Regions from separate parts of the Citrobacter braakii genome, predicted to be linked through region 1. Evidence: riboswitches for the same ligand, from Rfam matches in the RefSeq annotation. Region 1 holds a riboswitch; the other holds the start of a gene.
The links. A riboswitch is a leader RNA that binds a small molecule or an ion and turns the genes downstream of it on or off. The one in region 1 is predicted to bind cobalamin.
Positions count from the first base shown of each region.

Region 1 (8,056 bases):
GGCGATATTTTTCGCCAGCGCAATGGCCGTTGATTATCAGGATATGCTGGAAATCTTCCTGCACCGGATGCTCTACCCTATCGTACATAACGTGGCGTATGACCTGTATCGCCAGCATCAGGACAAGCAGCCAATGGATGGTTTTCATAAAAAATACCAGGAAGCTGAGCGATTCGGCACCACCGACCGGGTCTATCGGCGGGCGGTGAAAGCGCTGACGGATGCCGGGCTGGTAACGCGCACGAAGCAAGGACTGGAGATTAAGGATCTGGATGGGCTGCGTAAATTTCTCGGCAATGACATCACTGACTGACACACCAACCCTGACAAACGGAGCATTGGTGTGTCATTTCAGCGCAATCAGAACTTATAGGTGAGGTTGAAATAGTGACCCAGCCCGGTGGTACGCCCTGCTCCACCGTGGTTTTCCATCAATGCCATGTTGCGGAAATATTTTAAGCCATAACCTACCGCATAATGCTCTGAATGCCAGTAGATGCCGTTATACCATTCAATCGCGTTATTGCTATATAACGGCTGGTTAGCAATCTTGTTCGCGGCGAACTGGTAGTCAAAGTAACCCTGATAGTTCAAATAACTGCCGTTGGCGAACGTATAGAACGGCGTCGACCAGTTGGTCGAGAACATGTAACCATCCCACTTGCCTTCGTTATCTGCACCGTAATTTTCACGTACATAGTGCGCATAAATGTTCATTCCCACCAGACCAAACCACGGCACTTTAACATCCGTGCCGAGACCAACGTAATGCTCAAATAATTCCCGGTCACCAATGTTATTTACCGTTGCGATATAGAATTCGTTAAATGGCCCAACAGATAAATCTTTATTAAAAATGGCGTCGAGGGAAAAACGTGGAGATATCTTGGCAAAGAAGTTATCCCCCCCGTGACGATCGTCCTGCTCGCGATCCAAAATATCAAAGAAATCCACATAACCATACAGATCGATAATCCCGGATCGTGCGCCAAACTCCAGCTCAAGATAGGTGTCATTACGAATACCATAAGGCACTTTCGCATCCACACTTTGCATTAAGTTCATCTGCATCCAGTTAAAATCATTTTTGCGGATGTTGCCATCGGCATAATCAGCCGCAAGCGCTTGCGTACAGCACATCGCAATTACCGCACCCAGAACTGTTTTTTTCATCATTGATTTATTTTTCTTCAGCATTTTCAATTCCTTTGAGCAAGGTTGAGTGTCGTCCCACCAGATAAATGGCGTGACGGCGGGCTATCTAATTAAAGAGGTAAGCGTTATTACTGTGTTTAATTACGTTTGAGTTTTAATGTACCCATCAACATAATAAAGATAATTAAATACAACACCGGTATTGCGTACATAATTTTCTGCAATCCCATAGTTTTTTCCATTAGCGCACTGATCGCCGGACTAAACATGGCGCCAGCACTACCGCTAATTAAAATATAAGAAACGTTCTGGCTACTCGCGCGCTTCACGAAAGAAACCCCGTAGGCAATAAAGGAGTTATACAGCGCTGCGCAGACAAACCCGTAACTATAGGCCAGATAATCAAGCCCGGAGATATTTTCCTTCGTGACAATGATGGTGGTAATAACGCAAGCTAACAAAATAATGCTAAGCAAGAAATAATGTATCTTTACGCGGGAAACAATAACGGTTGAGACTAACGCGCCGACCAGCGCAGCACCCCAGTATTGCGTAATAATATTACCTGCTTCTTCGAAGGGAATACCAAATTTGTTCTTCACAAATAATGGTGCCCAGGTCAGGAAGGTATACAGCGCCAACATACCTAAGAACAGGCCAATGCCTCCGCTGATAATCCCTGGATTCCACTCGGATTTCACCGGGTCTGCGCTATCCGCTGCAGGAGCCGTTTCACAGGCGGTAAAGCGGGTGAGAGTCACAACGCCCAGCGTGAGTAAGGCCACTATGCCTACGCTCAGATAGCTGTAACTCCACGACATATTGTGCGTCAGGGCGAAGGTGGTAATCAGCGGGAAAACTACGCCCGCGACGTTAAAGGTGGCGTCCTGCACCACCAGCATCGTACTTTGAATGCGATCCTGCCAAACCGAAACCACGATCGTTCCGGCCACGCACAGACCAATCCCGCCGCAGAAACCCACCAGGGTCATGGCGACCATCACCGGCCATAAGCCAGGGCTTAAGTGCATTGCCAGAGCGCAGAGGAACACTATCGAATAGATAATGAGCGTCATACGCTTAACGCCGATTTTCTCAATCAGGAAAAAGGCGGCAATGGTCCCAGCTAACGCCCCACCGTTAAGCAACGAAAATATCGAGGCGACGGTATTCACATCGGCACTGTAGCGTACTGCAATCGGTTCAATCAGCATGCCAAACTGACTGGCAAATCCTGCCATAATAAAATTTGCCAGAAAACTAATCAGCGTAAGTGCTATTTTATTCTTCATATAATGCCATCTCTGATTGGTTCATTTAAATGCTGATGCTAAGCCGTAACAGCTGTATTTAGCGCCAGCTCTATCATATTTTTAAAGGTTAACTGCCGTTCTTCCGCCGTTGTTTCTTCTCCTGTCAGGCAATGATCGGATACGGTTAATATAGCCAACGCTTCAATATTAAACTGATGCGCTAAAGCGTATAACCCTGCCACTTCCATATCCACACCCAGCACACCAAACTTTTCCAGTGCAGGTATTAAATTTTCGTCAGGATCGTAATAAAGATCGCCACTGAAGACATTGCCGACTTTAACGTCAATACCGGCCTTCTGCGCCAATGCCCACGCCTGCTGCAATAATGGAAAATGGGCAGATGTCGCCATCGTGTAGCCCGCGCTACGTTTTAAATTTGTGATGGAATCCGTTCCGGCGGCGATGGCAAGAATAATATCTCGCATTTTGACATGATGTTGTGTTGCCCCCAGACTGCCGACACGAATAATTCTCTGTACACCGAAATCATGTACCAGTTCATGAGCATAAAGCGTCATTGACGGTATACCCATGCCATGTCCCATCACCGAAACAGGTTGCCCAAAATAAAGACCGGTATAGCCCAGCATATTGCGTACATTGGTGACTTCGCGGTAATCCATTAGATAATTTTCGGCAATAAACTTAGCGCGAAGCGGATCGCCCGGCATAATAACGGTTGGCGCAAAATCACCCGCTTTAGCATTAATATGTGCAGTCATAACAATTCCTGAATTATGGGTATTGAAGATATGCAGGGATTGTAACCAGCGGTTTGCAGAGGATTGAGGACAAAAGTCCTGCTCAGAGGATCGGCCTCTCATTTCTGAGAGTTAGTGTTGCGGGCAGATGGAAAAGCAGAAAACGGCGTCCCCGCCGCGCAGGCAGGGAAAGCGCGCAGGACTATCAGGATTTATCGTTCTGTCTGAACAATAGAGCGGTGTAACGAGTATTCACTTTCCCGCTACGCTTACCATCTGGCCCGAAATAGCGATCGTTTCTACACAGACGCTCGGTGCCGGGCTGGTTAGTCCGGTCGTTGCTGCATATGCTGACAATGGCAAGACGCTCATCGCTAGCGAGATGCTAACTTTTATCATCGTGTTGTCCTTATCTCATTTTGCTTGCGCCGGATAATAGTCCCAACAATGACATATTTAACTAAAGAGTTGTAAATATTTCGGTAAGATTAAATTTTTTATATGCTTTTTCTTTTATAGTGCCATTCGATATCAACGTGCTCATTTCAGTGACAAAATTTATAATATCATCACACTTGCTGTTATCGGGTAAATCGGTGTAATTATAGTTCCACCATTTTATTTTTAACAACTGTTCAATAATATCTGACTCAAATCTGTATTTGATAATTTTCGCAGGAACCCCTGCGACAATAGCATATGGAGGCACATCTTTAGTAACAACGGAATTTGCTGCAACAACAGCACCATCACCAATTGAAATACCACCTTTTAAAACGACATCATTGCCAATCCAGACATCATTACCAATCGTTGTATTTTTAGGCTTTGTAATAAATGGTTTCAATACCCAGTTTTGTCCGAACTCGTTGGCAGCATATTTATCAAACTCGCCATTATAAGTAAGCATATGAGTTGTAAAACGATTCATAGGATGGTTCCCTCCCATGATTTTTACGTTTGATGCAATACTACAAAATCTTCCGATATTTACATTACCCGGAAAATAACAGGTTGGAAATGAAAACGCACCAACGCTAGAAAAACTTTTTACTGGCATTGTGGAATATTGTTCAGCAATAACATCAGCTTCAATTCTAATTTTGTCACCTTTCGAGAACAGTAACAAATTTCTTTCTTTATAAACTTTCTTACCTCTATGATTCAAAAAGATATCGTTATCCATGCAAAATTCATAGTGCTTCCGAGTCCATCTAAAAACAAAAACTTCATTTGTGTCTTCTGAAAAATTATAGAGTCTGATTTTCATACTGTTATTATCTGCTTTTATTTGAAAATGTACGATTAGATTAAAGATACTCTAAACCCTAACCTTAATCAACTATTACAGCATGAAATAATCCATATTGTAAATCACCTTGTTGTGACATTTACTCTTACCACTCATAATTTAGTTTCTATAATATTCTGCTTAGAGAATGAATACAGACATGTTTTGAGACGTCGTTTTCAAAAACAAAATGTCAGATGCTTTTCTATAAGGGCACTTCAGGTAATGAAGAAAAAATGCAGCCCCAGTTGCAAATGCCTGGCAGCCCAATAAGATGCAATTCTTTTTTCTGTCCCAAGAAGACGCTGAAATCCTTAGTTCTCGCGACAGCCTGACCTTCTGCGCGAAGAATTTTGTTAAGTGTTTCTGCTTGATTGCACTCTGTGGAGACCGCCCAAACACCCATTTATAACCCGTAATGAGAATAGCTCCGTATGCAATTGCGAGTCTGTCTCCTACTGCTCAATATTGTTTTTAAAGTGGTCTTATTGTTATTATCATTTTCCGTTCTAAATTTGAGTTATGCTGCCATGATCCCATTTAGGTTTAGTGAGATGACTCCCGCCGATATTCCTGCTGTTCAGTCGTTTCTTGTTGAGCATCTTAATTTATTCTTCAATGCCGGTAGAGCCATGCCTTCTGCCGAAGAAGATCTCTTTGATCTCGAACAACAGTATATCTTGCAGGAAAGGAATTCATTACTTTGCGCGTGGAGTGAAAACCAGGAATTAATCGCTACACTGGCGGTATGTCAATATGATGATCGTATTACTGAACTACGTGGTCGCTATAACTTGTCTGAAACGGCGGAAATTTGTCGTTGCTACGTGGATGAGCGCTACCGCAGACAGGGGATCGGAAGTCAGTTGTTTGCTTTAGCTGAGGTATTCTGTCAGAAACATCAATATAAGACTTTGTATCTCCACACACATCATTTTTTACCCGGAGGGTATTATTTCTGGTTGCGTAACAATTTTAATGTGATTATGGATATGCAGGATGAGTGGCAATTGGTACATATGGAGAGTACACAAAAAAGTGTCAAGCGCTGATATGCGGAACTTTTGATGGTGATCAATATGTTTCATACACAGAAATTTCAGCATGCGTGTAATTTGATCAATATCAACCAATTCTCATTTAGCTTCCTGTTGCTATTTTCATTTACAACATCGCAGTAACCAACAAAATCATAACTCACTGTATTAAATGGGTATTTTTCCCCACACCACTGCCTTTCATCTCTTGCCCTCTATGGTTGACCTTGTTAACAATTGCCGCTAGAGTCGCTTTCGACAGCATTTCATTACATTTTTGTATATGAATAGGAATATGGTGAGAATTATTCAATTCAATTCCATAACTGCCCCCGCAACTGTAGGCGGATGCAGAATATCCCTGTGTGGCTCATAAACCACAGGTCACTGTAAAGTTCATCTTTATGGGAAGGCCGATATTCTGATTACCGTGAGTCAGGAGACCTGCTGTCAAAGGTATATGCCATTGAGTGGACGGGATGGTCCATGGGATGAATTATTTGACGCAAGCGGTAGTGTATTTATGAATAAGATTTTGGCTGAGTAAAGCTTATTTGCATTTTTTGCATATCTTCATTCTTAAATTTCACGATTCAATGTCATCTATCTTCATGTCTCCTCCCGATATATGGAATGAAATAAGCCATGACCAGACCTTAAGATTCTGGCATCAACGGGACGATGATAATGCACGCTAATTCTACCTTTTACTTCTCTAAAAAAACGCTTCTGGCTATTTTTGGCACGACTGCTCTCCTGCTTACTTCCGGTTTTTCCGAGGCAGCAAAAACCGAATATCCTCTGACGATTAAAAACTGTGGCCGCGATATTACCTTCAATCAGGCACCAACGCGCGTGGCGACGGTGGGTCAGAACAGTACCGAGATTCTCTATTCACTGGGGCTGGCCGATCGCGTCGTGGGTACTTCGCTGTGGTTTGGCCCGGTACTGGAGGCTTATAAAACAGCAAACGAAAAAGTCGCCGTTATCGCGCAAAATATTCCAAGTTTTGAAGGGATCGTGGCGAAAAAACCGGATCTGATCGCCAGTCAGTTTGAGTGGCAAATCGGCCCTGCTGGCACGGTTGCCTCTTACGAACAGTTTAGTGAACTAAAAATTCCCGTTTACACCGCGCCAGCTGACTGTGCGAAAGATAACGAAGATGGTGGTGATGGTGTCCGTAAGGGCATGTTTGATATTGCCATGGTGTATCAGGAAGTCGCCGATCTGGCGAAAATCTTCGATGTTCAGGATAAAGGCGAGGCGCTGATTGCCAGCCTTAAAGCACGTGAAGCCGCAGCGAAAAACAAAATTACCGGAATGGATGAGAATGTTTCCGCCGTGTTCTGGTTCTCAAGCGCCGACCTCCAGCTTGACCCTTACGTTGCCGGGAAGTTTGGTCCGGCGGCATGGATCGCCCAAACGCTGGGAGTGAAGAATGTGATTGATTCTGCTGAAGAGTGGCCAACGGTGGGTTGGGAAACCATCGCAAAAGCGAATCCTTCACTCATTGTGCTCGGTGAGATGAGCCGTCGCCGTTTCCCGGCGGATGACTGGAAGGTCAAGATGGAATACCTCAAGTCCGATCCTGTCGCCAAACTGGTTCCTGCCGTCAAGGAAAACCATCTACCGGTCATTGACGTACAGACCATGAATGCCGGGATCAGAACTATTGATGGTGTGGAAAAACTGGCTGATGCCCTTGTTGAATATGGCTTAGCACATCCGCAGGCTGCTCATTAATCTACGTTTTGCGCTATATCCTCACACGGTATAGCGCATCTCCGTTACTCAGGAACGCAGATAATCATGAGTGATTCACGCAGGATGCGTCGCGCTGTTGGTCAGCTTGCGGTGAGAGTCAGTGGGCATGCCGTTTGGGTCAGTGCGCTAATGTGTGGCGTGCTGCTGGCGGGGATTTCCATCGGCGAAACGCTTATCCCCTGGCAGCATGTTCTCAGCACGCTGGCAAATCATCTTTTTGATACACACTATCCTGTCGATGCGCTGGATGCAGGGATCGTCTGGAACTACCGCCTGACCCGAGCGCTGGTCTCGGCCAGTTGCGGCGCGTGCCTGGCTGTTTCCGGCGTAGTGTTACAGTCGCTGCTACGCAATGCGCTCGCCGAACCCTATCTACTGGGGATTTCTGCCGGAGCGTCCACCGGGGCGGTGCTGATTGCTCTCACTGGACTTGGGGCTGGCATCATCAGTATGTCATTGGGCGCTTTCATTGGTGCGCTGACGGCATTTCTGTTCGTTGCGCTATTGGCGATGGCCGCTGGCGGTAGACAAGGTGGGGGTGTAACAACCCAAATCATCCTTGCCGGGATCGCCAGCTCCCAGCTTTTCAATGCGATTACATCGCTTATCATCACCCGCTCAGCAAACGCCGAGCAAGCACGCGGTATTATGTTCTGGCTGTTGGGCAATTTGAGCGGTGTACGCTGGCCCGATGTAGTCTTAGCCATTCCTACCGCTCTGGTCGGTATCGCGCTGTGCTTCTGTTATGCCCGCCATCTTGATGCTTTCTCCTTTGGCGCGGAGTCTGCGGCA
Region 1 covers NZ_CP045771.1:4,077,586-4,085,641, forward strand. Annotated here, with positions in the region: gene GFC06_RS19300 (Crp/Fnr family transcriptional regulator) at 1-313, shown strand, start outside; gene GFC06_RS19305 (outer membrane protein OmpK) at 361-1,197, opposite strand; gene tsgA (MFS transporter TsgA) at 1,293-2,447, opposite strand; gene deoD (purine-nucleoside phosphorylase) at 2,486-3,193, opposite strand; partial or broken gene GFC06_RS23455 (YcgJ family protein) at 3,378-3,485, opposite strand; gene GFC06_RS19325 (CatB-related O-acetyltransferase) at 3,633-4,442, opposite strand; gene GFC06_RS19330 (GNAT family N-acetyltransferase) at 4,994-5,515, shown strand; cobalamin riboswitch at 5,743-5,966, shown strand; gene GFC06_RS19335 (ABC transporter substrate-binding protein) at 6,188-7,243, shown strand; gene GFC06_RS19340 (FecCD family ABC transporter permease) at 7,310-8,056, shown strand, end outside.

Region 2 (8,056 bases), 1.6 Mb from region 1:
GCTTTAGCGCTCTGTCGCGAGGTCCCGTATATTACGTCTTCCTCATTCAGAGTCAAGCATTTAATTTTGCTTTTCTCTGCGAGATTCGCAGTGGAACCCCGCTGACCCGGCGGTTTGTAATCCGTTGTTCCGTGTCAGTGGAGGCGCATTATAGGGAGTTATTTCAGGCTGACAAGGGGAAATTTAAAATAATCTTCCGAGTGCCTATTTTTCCACCAGAACAGCCTAAACAGCCAGTTTTTCGAGCGTCTTAAAGCCATAACGCTGCAGCACGGGCAATAATTGTTCGGCTTCTGCCGTCATTGCCATGCAGAATGCGACATTCTCATCAGTTGATTTCGCATCTGGCGCTTCATGTTCTAATAACCAGGCCGTACGACGCGCAATCGCGGCACCAGAATCCACCAGCCGCGTCCCCTCGGGCAGGACCTGTAAAAGTTCTTCCCGTAATAGAGGGAAATGGGTGCATCCGAGCACCACCGTGTCAGGTGGTTCCGACATCCGCAGCCAAGGGCGCAGGACACGACGCAGTTCTTCCAGAGAAACGGTTTCACCATGCAGCTTCGCTTCCGCCAGTTCCACCAGCTCAGCGGAACCCAGCATCGCTATCTGACATTCGTTAGCAAACCGTGCAATCAACTCATGGGTATATGAACGCTTCACCGTTGCACGCGTAGCCAGCAGTCCCACCACACCATTCGCCGTGAGTCGCGCCGCCGGTTTAATGGCAGGCACCACGCCCACAACCGGAAAGGCAAATTTCTCACGTAATGCAGGGAGCGATACCGTGCTTGCTGTATTACACGCGATGACCGCAAGAGAGAGGGGATAGCGCTGCTGGACCGCAGTCACAATCTCAACAACACGTTCGACGATAAACTCCTCGCTCTTCTCTCCATAAGGAAAGGCGACGTTGTCGAAAGCGTATATATAGTGGAGATCCGGCAGAAGACGCCGGATCTCGTCATAGACCGACAACCCACCGACGCCGGAATCAAACACCAGCACAGTGGGGCGCGGATCAGAAAGTGTAGCTGCCAGACAAGGTGTATTCCCGTCCTGCAGTTGCGTAGCCATAAACTGTCTCGTAATCTTTATCGAACAGGTTGGCGATTTTACCACGAACTGTCAGCTGTGAGGTGATTGGATATGACACGCCAAGATCCCACAGGCTAACCCCACCCATTTTTACTGGCTGGTAGGTTACGTAGTCAGTGTCATAACGCGTTCCCAGGTAATGATACGTCAGGCCCCAGTCAAAATCATAAACCTGCCAGTCGAGCTGGTACTTCACCTGGTTTTTAGAACGGCGTGCGAGCGGCTTGTCCGTAATCGCATTGCGCGAATCGACATAATCGTAGCTCAGCGTATGTGCCAACGGCCCGGTATCAAAGTTTGCGGTCGCTTCCACACCTTTAATACGAACTTTACCTTCGTTAAAGTATTTCTCGGTATGCGGGTCGTAATCGATCATGTCGTCAATATCATTACGATATCCGGATACACGCCAGTTCACGCCCGCCGTTAAGCCTTCAAACGCCCCTTCCCATTGCTTACTTTGTTCAGGATCCAGGTTCGAATTACCGTAATAACCATGCAACTGTCCGAGATTAGGCGCTTTGTAAGATGTACCGTAGGACGCAATAAAGCGATAGCCTTCAATAAACTCCCATCCGGCGCTGGTCTGCCATGTGCCATGACGGCCAAACTCGGAGTTATCATCACTGCGCGCCGCACCTTCAAAGGTAAAGTCGCCCAGTTGCTGCAACCCGGTCAGGTAGAGACCCGTATTACGCTGATCGTAACCGTCCGTGACATACCCGGTGCCAGGCGTCGTGGTTTGCTTTTGCCAGTCAACACCTGCGCCTACGTTACCGTGACCAAGCACCATACTGTTGGACCACTGAACATTATATTGCTTCATATCATCCAGTGTGGCCGAGGAGTCATAGCGGCCATAATCCGGATCATAGTTGTAATCTTTACTATGGCTATAGCTGGAAACCAGTTGCGACTGGATAAGCTCGCCATTAAAGCGCAGCCCGGCATCCCAGCTTTGGCTATAGAGCTGACGGGTATCCACTAACGGCGTCCCAGGATAATAATACGCGTCATAATCTGTTCGGTTATCATAGCCGTAGCCGCGAACAAACCCGCTCCATGTATCGGAAAAGTTATGTTCCAGCGCGCCATACAGCGTCTTACTTAAGAAACCGTCTTTGTCGGGCTGAGCCTGAGAGCCAGTGCTACCGTATGCGACAACATCAAAACCTTTGGTATAGGCATAATCGCCCATTAATGTGACGCGCGTATTTTCGCCAAGCTGTTGTTGGGTTGAGACATCATAATTCTGATACCCATTGCTCCCCACACCGGCAGTGAGTTCCGTCCCCGGCTTTTCACGCGTGGTAATGATATTCACCACACCGCCAATCGCATCAGAACCATAAACCGCCGAACGCGGCCCACGAATGTATTCGATACGTTGCACTAACGAGACTGGGAACTGGCTAAGATCGGCTGCGCCGCTAACCCCTGCCAGGTTCAGACGCACGCCGTCAATCAACACCAGCACATGGCTGGCATTGGTGCCGCGGATAGAAATAGACGAATTTTGTCCCATACCACCGTATTGGGCGATATCCACGCCCGGCAGGCGGCGAAGCACATCATTGACGGAAGTGGATTGCCAGCGATCGATATCCTGACGCGTAACAACGGTGATAGGGGCAAGTACAGCGCTACGAGGCTGCTGAAAACGGTTGGCAGTGACGACGAGAGTATCTGGGCTAGTGTCCTGCGCCCAACCCGAAAATGCTGTGACGGACAGCGCCGTGCACAGCAACGATTTTTTAATCATTGTAAAGCATCCACAATATAAGAAGGATGCCGCAGGTCCCACCGATAGTACGCGATGATGAAAACCAGATGCGACGTTAGCCGGCAGGTCTTCGGGCTTGGAGGCAACTTAAAGAGATGATGACTTCCCACGGCAAGCCGCAGTGTCTGCACCAGGTGCGCTCATCTCCTACCTTCCTTACCGCTGCGCGTCAGCTCCAGATTCACACTGGATTCCCTTTTAACTCACTGGACCGGAAAACGGATGCTACAGTTTGTTACAACCTGGTGTCCAGACCGCGCATCACAATATCGGAAATCATCAATGACTGGACATCTGTTGAGCAATCCCTACAATCCCCGCGTACTTTTATTTTTCAGGACGCATCATGACCCCCGAACACCTTCCGACAGAACAGTACGACGCCCAGTTAGCTGAAAAAGTAGTGCGTCTGCAGAGCTTAATGACGCCATTTTATGCACAGGCTCCGGAAGTGTTTCGCTCGCCGGTCAGCCACTACCGTATGCGCGCGGAATTTCGTCTGTGGCATGACGGGGATGATCTGTACCACATCATGTTCGACAGCCAGACCAAAAGCCGTATCCGCGTCGACAGTTTCCCGGCGGCCAGCGAGCTTATCAACACGCTGATGACGGCAATGATCGACGGCGTTCGCAACAACCACGTCCTGCGCCACAAACTGTTCCAGATTGATTACCTCACTACCCTGAGCGATCAGGCGGTGGTATCGATGCTGTACCATAAAAAGCTGGATGATGAATGGCGTCAGGAAGCTGAAGCGCTGCGGGATGCGTTACGGGCGCAAAACCTGAACGTGCATCTGATTGGCCGGGCAACCAAAACCAAAATCGAGCTGGACCAGGATTACATTGACGAACGCTTGCCGGTTGCGGGTAAAGAGATTATCTACCGCCAGGTTGAGAACAGCTTCACCCAGCCGAATGCCGCCATGAATATTCAGATGCTGGAATGGGCGATTGATGTCACCAGGGGATCAAAAGGCGACCTGCTTGAGCTGTACTGCGGCAATGGCAATTTCTCGTTAGCCCTCGCACAAAACTTCAACCGCGTGCTGGCCACTGAAATCGCTAAACCGTCCGTGGCTGCTGCGCAATACAACATTGCGGCTAACCATATTGATAACGTACAAATTATCCGCATGGCGGCCGAAGAGTTTACTCAGGCGATGAACGGGGTTCGCGAGTTCAACCGTTTGCAGGGAATCGATCTGAAGAGTTACCAGTGTGAAACCATTTTCGTTGACCCACCGCGCAGCGGTCTGGACAGCGAAACAGAGAAAATGGTGCAGGCGTACCCGCGAATTCTGTACATCTCCTGTAACCCGGAGACATTGTGTAAGAACCTGGAAACGTTAAGCCAGACGCACAATGTTTCACGCCTGGCTCTGTTCGATCAGTTCCCGTATACGCACCATATGGAGTGCGGAGTATTACTGACCGCCAAGTAAATGATGTCCTGGCCGGGGGCGCTTCGCTTGCCCGGCCTACAAATATTACTCCACGATTTCCTGTCTACGGTTACGCACTTTAAAGCCGATCCAGAACACCAGAATCACCGACAGAACCGCCGGGAAGAAGTTAGAGCCAATATCCGGATATTCAGCGCGCACCACAGTGCTGTACAACAGAACGCCGAGAATAAAACAGGCGGCGGCCAGGCCCGGTAACCCCACAGGCATGGTGCGGTTTTGATAGCGTTGATGCAGACAATAAACCGTCAGCACCAGCGAAATAATTGGGAATACTGAGAATGGCACAATGGAGCTAAACAGCGCCGCAAATGTGCCATTGATCGATAAGCCAGCAACCAGCGCCAGCAGCAGCGTACCTTTATCTTGACCTGACTGTTTCATTGCTCGTCCTTCTCGTTACTCGGAGTGATGCGTCATCTTCTCTTGTTCACGGCGGTACCAATAAAATGCGCCCTTCGCGATCATGCGCAGTTGCAATACCAGCCGTTCTTCCAGCTGTCGACGCTGCTCGGCGCCAACATCCAGTGCTTCTGCCCCGGCGCTGAACACAATGGTGACCATGGCTTCGGCCTGCGCTTCAGTAAACGCACGAGGCATATGGTTTTCGAGTTCGAGATAGTCCGCAAGTTCCGCAATGAAGTGCTGAATTTCACGAGCAACCGCTGCGCGAAACGCTGCGGAGGTTCCCGAACGCTCGCGCAATAATAAACGGAAGGCGTTGGGATTGTTGCCGATGAACTCCATAAATGTTGAGACCGAGGTGCGGATCACACTCCCGCCCTTCGCGATACGCTGACGCGCCTGACGCATCAACTGACGCAGCATCAAACCACTCTCATCCACCATCGTCAGGCCGAGTTCATCCACATCACGGAAATGGCGATAAAACGAGGTTGGCGCAATGCCCGCTTCACGAGCGACTTCGCGTAAACTGAGGCTGGCAAAACTACGCTCAGCGCTGAGTTGACTAAATGCGGCTTCTACCAGCGAACGCCGGGTTTTTTCTTTTTGTTGCGCTCTAACGCCCATCACGATGTCTGAATCCTTCCACATACCTTGCTGGCACTATACCAGAGATTAGGCGGTTGGCATGGCTTTGTGAATGATTGTTTACGCGCAGTTTGTGCTTCGAGTTCGCAAAAAAGCACAACGATAATTGGGTTATCTCGACAACGATGTTACTATTCTGTTGCTTTTATGTATAAGAACAGGTAAGCCTGACCATGTCACATTCCTACGATTACGATGCAATAGTAATAGGTTCCGGTCCCGGCGGCGAAGGCGCTGCAATGGGTCTGGTTAAGCAAGGAGCGCGCGTCGCGGTGATTGAGCGCTATCATAACGTCGGTGGAGGCTGTACCCACTGGGGGACCATCCCGTCGAAAGCCCTCCGCCACGCCGTCAGCCGTATTATTGAATTCAATCAGAACCCACTTTACAGCGACCACTCCCGACTCCTTCGTTCTTCTTTCGCCGATATTCTCAACCACGCTGATAACGTTATTAATCAGCAAACGCGTATGCGGCAAGGATTTTACGAGCGCAACCACTGTGAAATTTTGCAAGGAAATGCCCGTTTTGTTGATGAACACACACTCGCCCTTGAATGCCACGACGGCACGGTGGAAACGCTGACCGCGGATAAGTTCATCATCGCCTGTGGTTCACGCCCCTATCATCCGGTGGATGTCGACTTTTCCCATCCCCGGGTTTATGACAGCGACTCTATCCTGAGCCTGCACCATGAACCCCGCCATGTTTTGATTTATGGTGCGGGAGTAATTGGCTGCGAATATGCGTCGATCTTCCGTGGAATGGACGTCAAAGTTGATTTAATCAACACCCGCGATCGTCTGCTTGCGTTCCTCGATCAAGAGATGTCCGACTCGCTCTCTTACCACTTCTGGAACAGCGGAGTGGTCATTCGCCACAACGAAGAGTACGAGAAGATTGAAGGTTGCGATGACGGCGTCATCATGCATCTGAAATCCGGTAAGAAACTGAAAGCCGACTGCCTGTTGTACGCCAATGGCCGTACCGGTAATACCGATTCGCTGGCGCTGGAAAATATTGGGTTGAAAACCGACAGCCGCGGACAGTTGAAGGTCAACAGCATGTACCAGACGGCGCTGCCGCACGTGTATGCCGTAGGAGATGTGATCGGCTATCCGAGTCTGGCATCGGCGGCCTACGATCAGGGACGCATTGCCGCCCAGGCATTGGTAAAAGGCGAAGCTACCGCGCATCTGATCGAAGATATCCCGACCGGGATTTATACCATTCCGGAAATCAGCTCCGTCGGGAAAACCGAGCAGCAGCTCACGGCCATGAAAGTTCCATACGAGGTTGGCCGCGCCCAGTTTAAACATCTGGCACGTGCGCAAATCGTGGGTATGAGTGTCGGAACGCTGAAGATCCTGTTCCATCGCGAAACGAAAGAGATTCTGGGGATCCACTGCTTTGGGGAACGCGCGGCCGAAATTATTCACATCGGTCAGGCGATAATGGAGCAAAAAGGTGGTGGTAACACCATCGAATACTTCGTTAACACCACCTTTAACTACCCAACCATGGCGGAAGCCTATCGGGTAGCAGCGCTAAATGGCTTAAACCGCCTGTTTTAACGCACTGTCGAAATGGCCATCCATTGACCCACGGATGGCCTCTGCCAGCTGTTCATAACGGCTGCGCAGCGGCGAACCTGGACGATACACCAGGCCAATCGTACGGCGCGGTTCAGGCTTGATGCAGGGCAGATAGACAACGCCATCACGCTTACGCTCCGGCGGCACGGCCAGCGCGGGCAGTAAGGTAATACCGCTGCCTGCCGCCACCATGTTACGCAGCGTTTCCAGACTGGTCGCCCGGAAATGGGTATCCTCATCAGCACCCGCTTCAAAGCAGAAGCCCATCGCCTGATCGCGCAGGCAGTGGCCATCCTCTAGCATCAGCAGTTTCTCACCCGCCAGATCGGACATCGGCACACAGTCGCGGTTTGCCCATGGGTGATCTTCATAGATCGCCAGCAGCATAGGCTCATCAAATAACGGTACTTCGATGAACGCCTCACTCTCTTTCACCAGCGCCAGAATGACGCAGTCGAGCTTACCGCTATCCAGTTGCGCCAACAGCTGATGCGTCTGCGCCTCATGGAGATACATTTCCAGTTTTGGGAAGGTCTGGTGCAACATAGGAATAATATGCGGCAGCAGGTATGGCCCCACCGTTGGGATCAAACCAATATGCAGCGGTCCAGACATTGTCTCGCCTTGTTGGCTTGCCATCTCCTTGAGCACTTTGACCTCGCGCAGCACGGTGCGCGCCTGATCCACCAGCAGTAAACCTGCCTGAGTGAACAGCACTTTGCGACTCGTACGCTCCAGCAGCATGACGCCAAGCTCATCTTCCAGCTTGCGGATCTGTCCGCTCAGCGTTGGCTGACTAACGTGACAGGAGTCTGCCGCTCGTCGGAAGTGACGATGTTCGGCTAGCGCCACCAGGTATTCAAGATCACGAATATTCATTATTCATCCTCCATCGCCACGATAGTTCGTAGCGATAGGTAGAATAGCAACGAACGATTATCCCTATCAAGCTTTCTGTTTAATAATGCACCACAGAAACGGAACGGTACCCCTTTAACCCTTGAAGCTACTGTCCGTTTTGAGAGTTTCTCTCATACTCGAAATAACTAAAGCCAACGT
Region 2 covers NZ_CP045771.1:717,200-725,255, forward strand. Annotated here, with positions in the region: gene murI (glutamate racemase) at 226-1,077, opposite strand; gene btuB (TonB-dependent vitamin B12 receptor BtuB) at 1,022-2,860, opposite strand; cobalamin riboswitch at 2,926-3,112, opposite strand; gene trmA (tRNA (uridine(54)-C5)-methyltransferase TrmA) at 3,228-4,328, shown strand; gene GFC06_RS03290 (YijD family membrane protein) at 4,374-4,733, opposite strand; gene fabR (HTH-type transcriptional repressor FabR) at 4,749-5,384, opposite strand; gene sthA (Si-specific NAD(P)(+) transhydrogenase) at 5,576-6,976, shown strand; gene oxyR (DNA-binding transcriptional regulator OxyR) at 6,959-7,876, opposite strand.
Region 2: another riboswitch for cobalamin. It lies ahead of btuB (TonB-dependent vitamin B12 receptor BtuB); the one in region 1 lies ahead of GFC06_RS19335 (ABC transporter substrate-binding protein).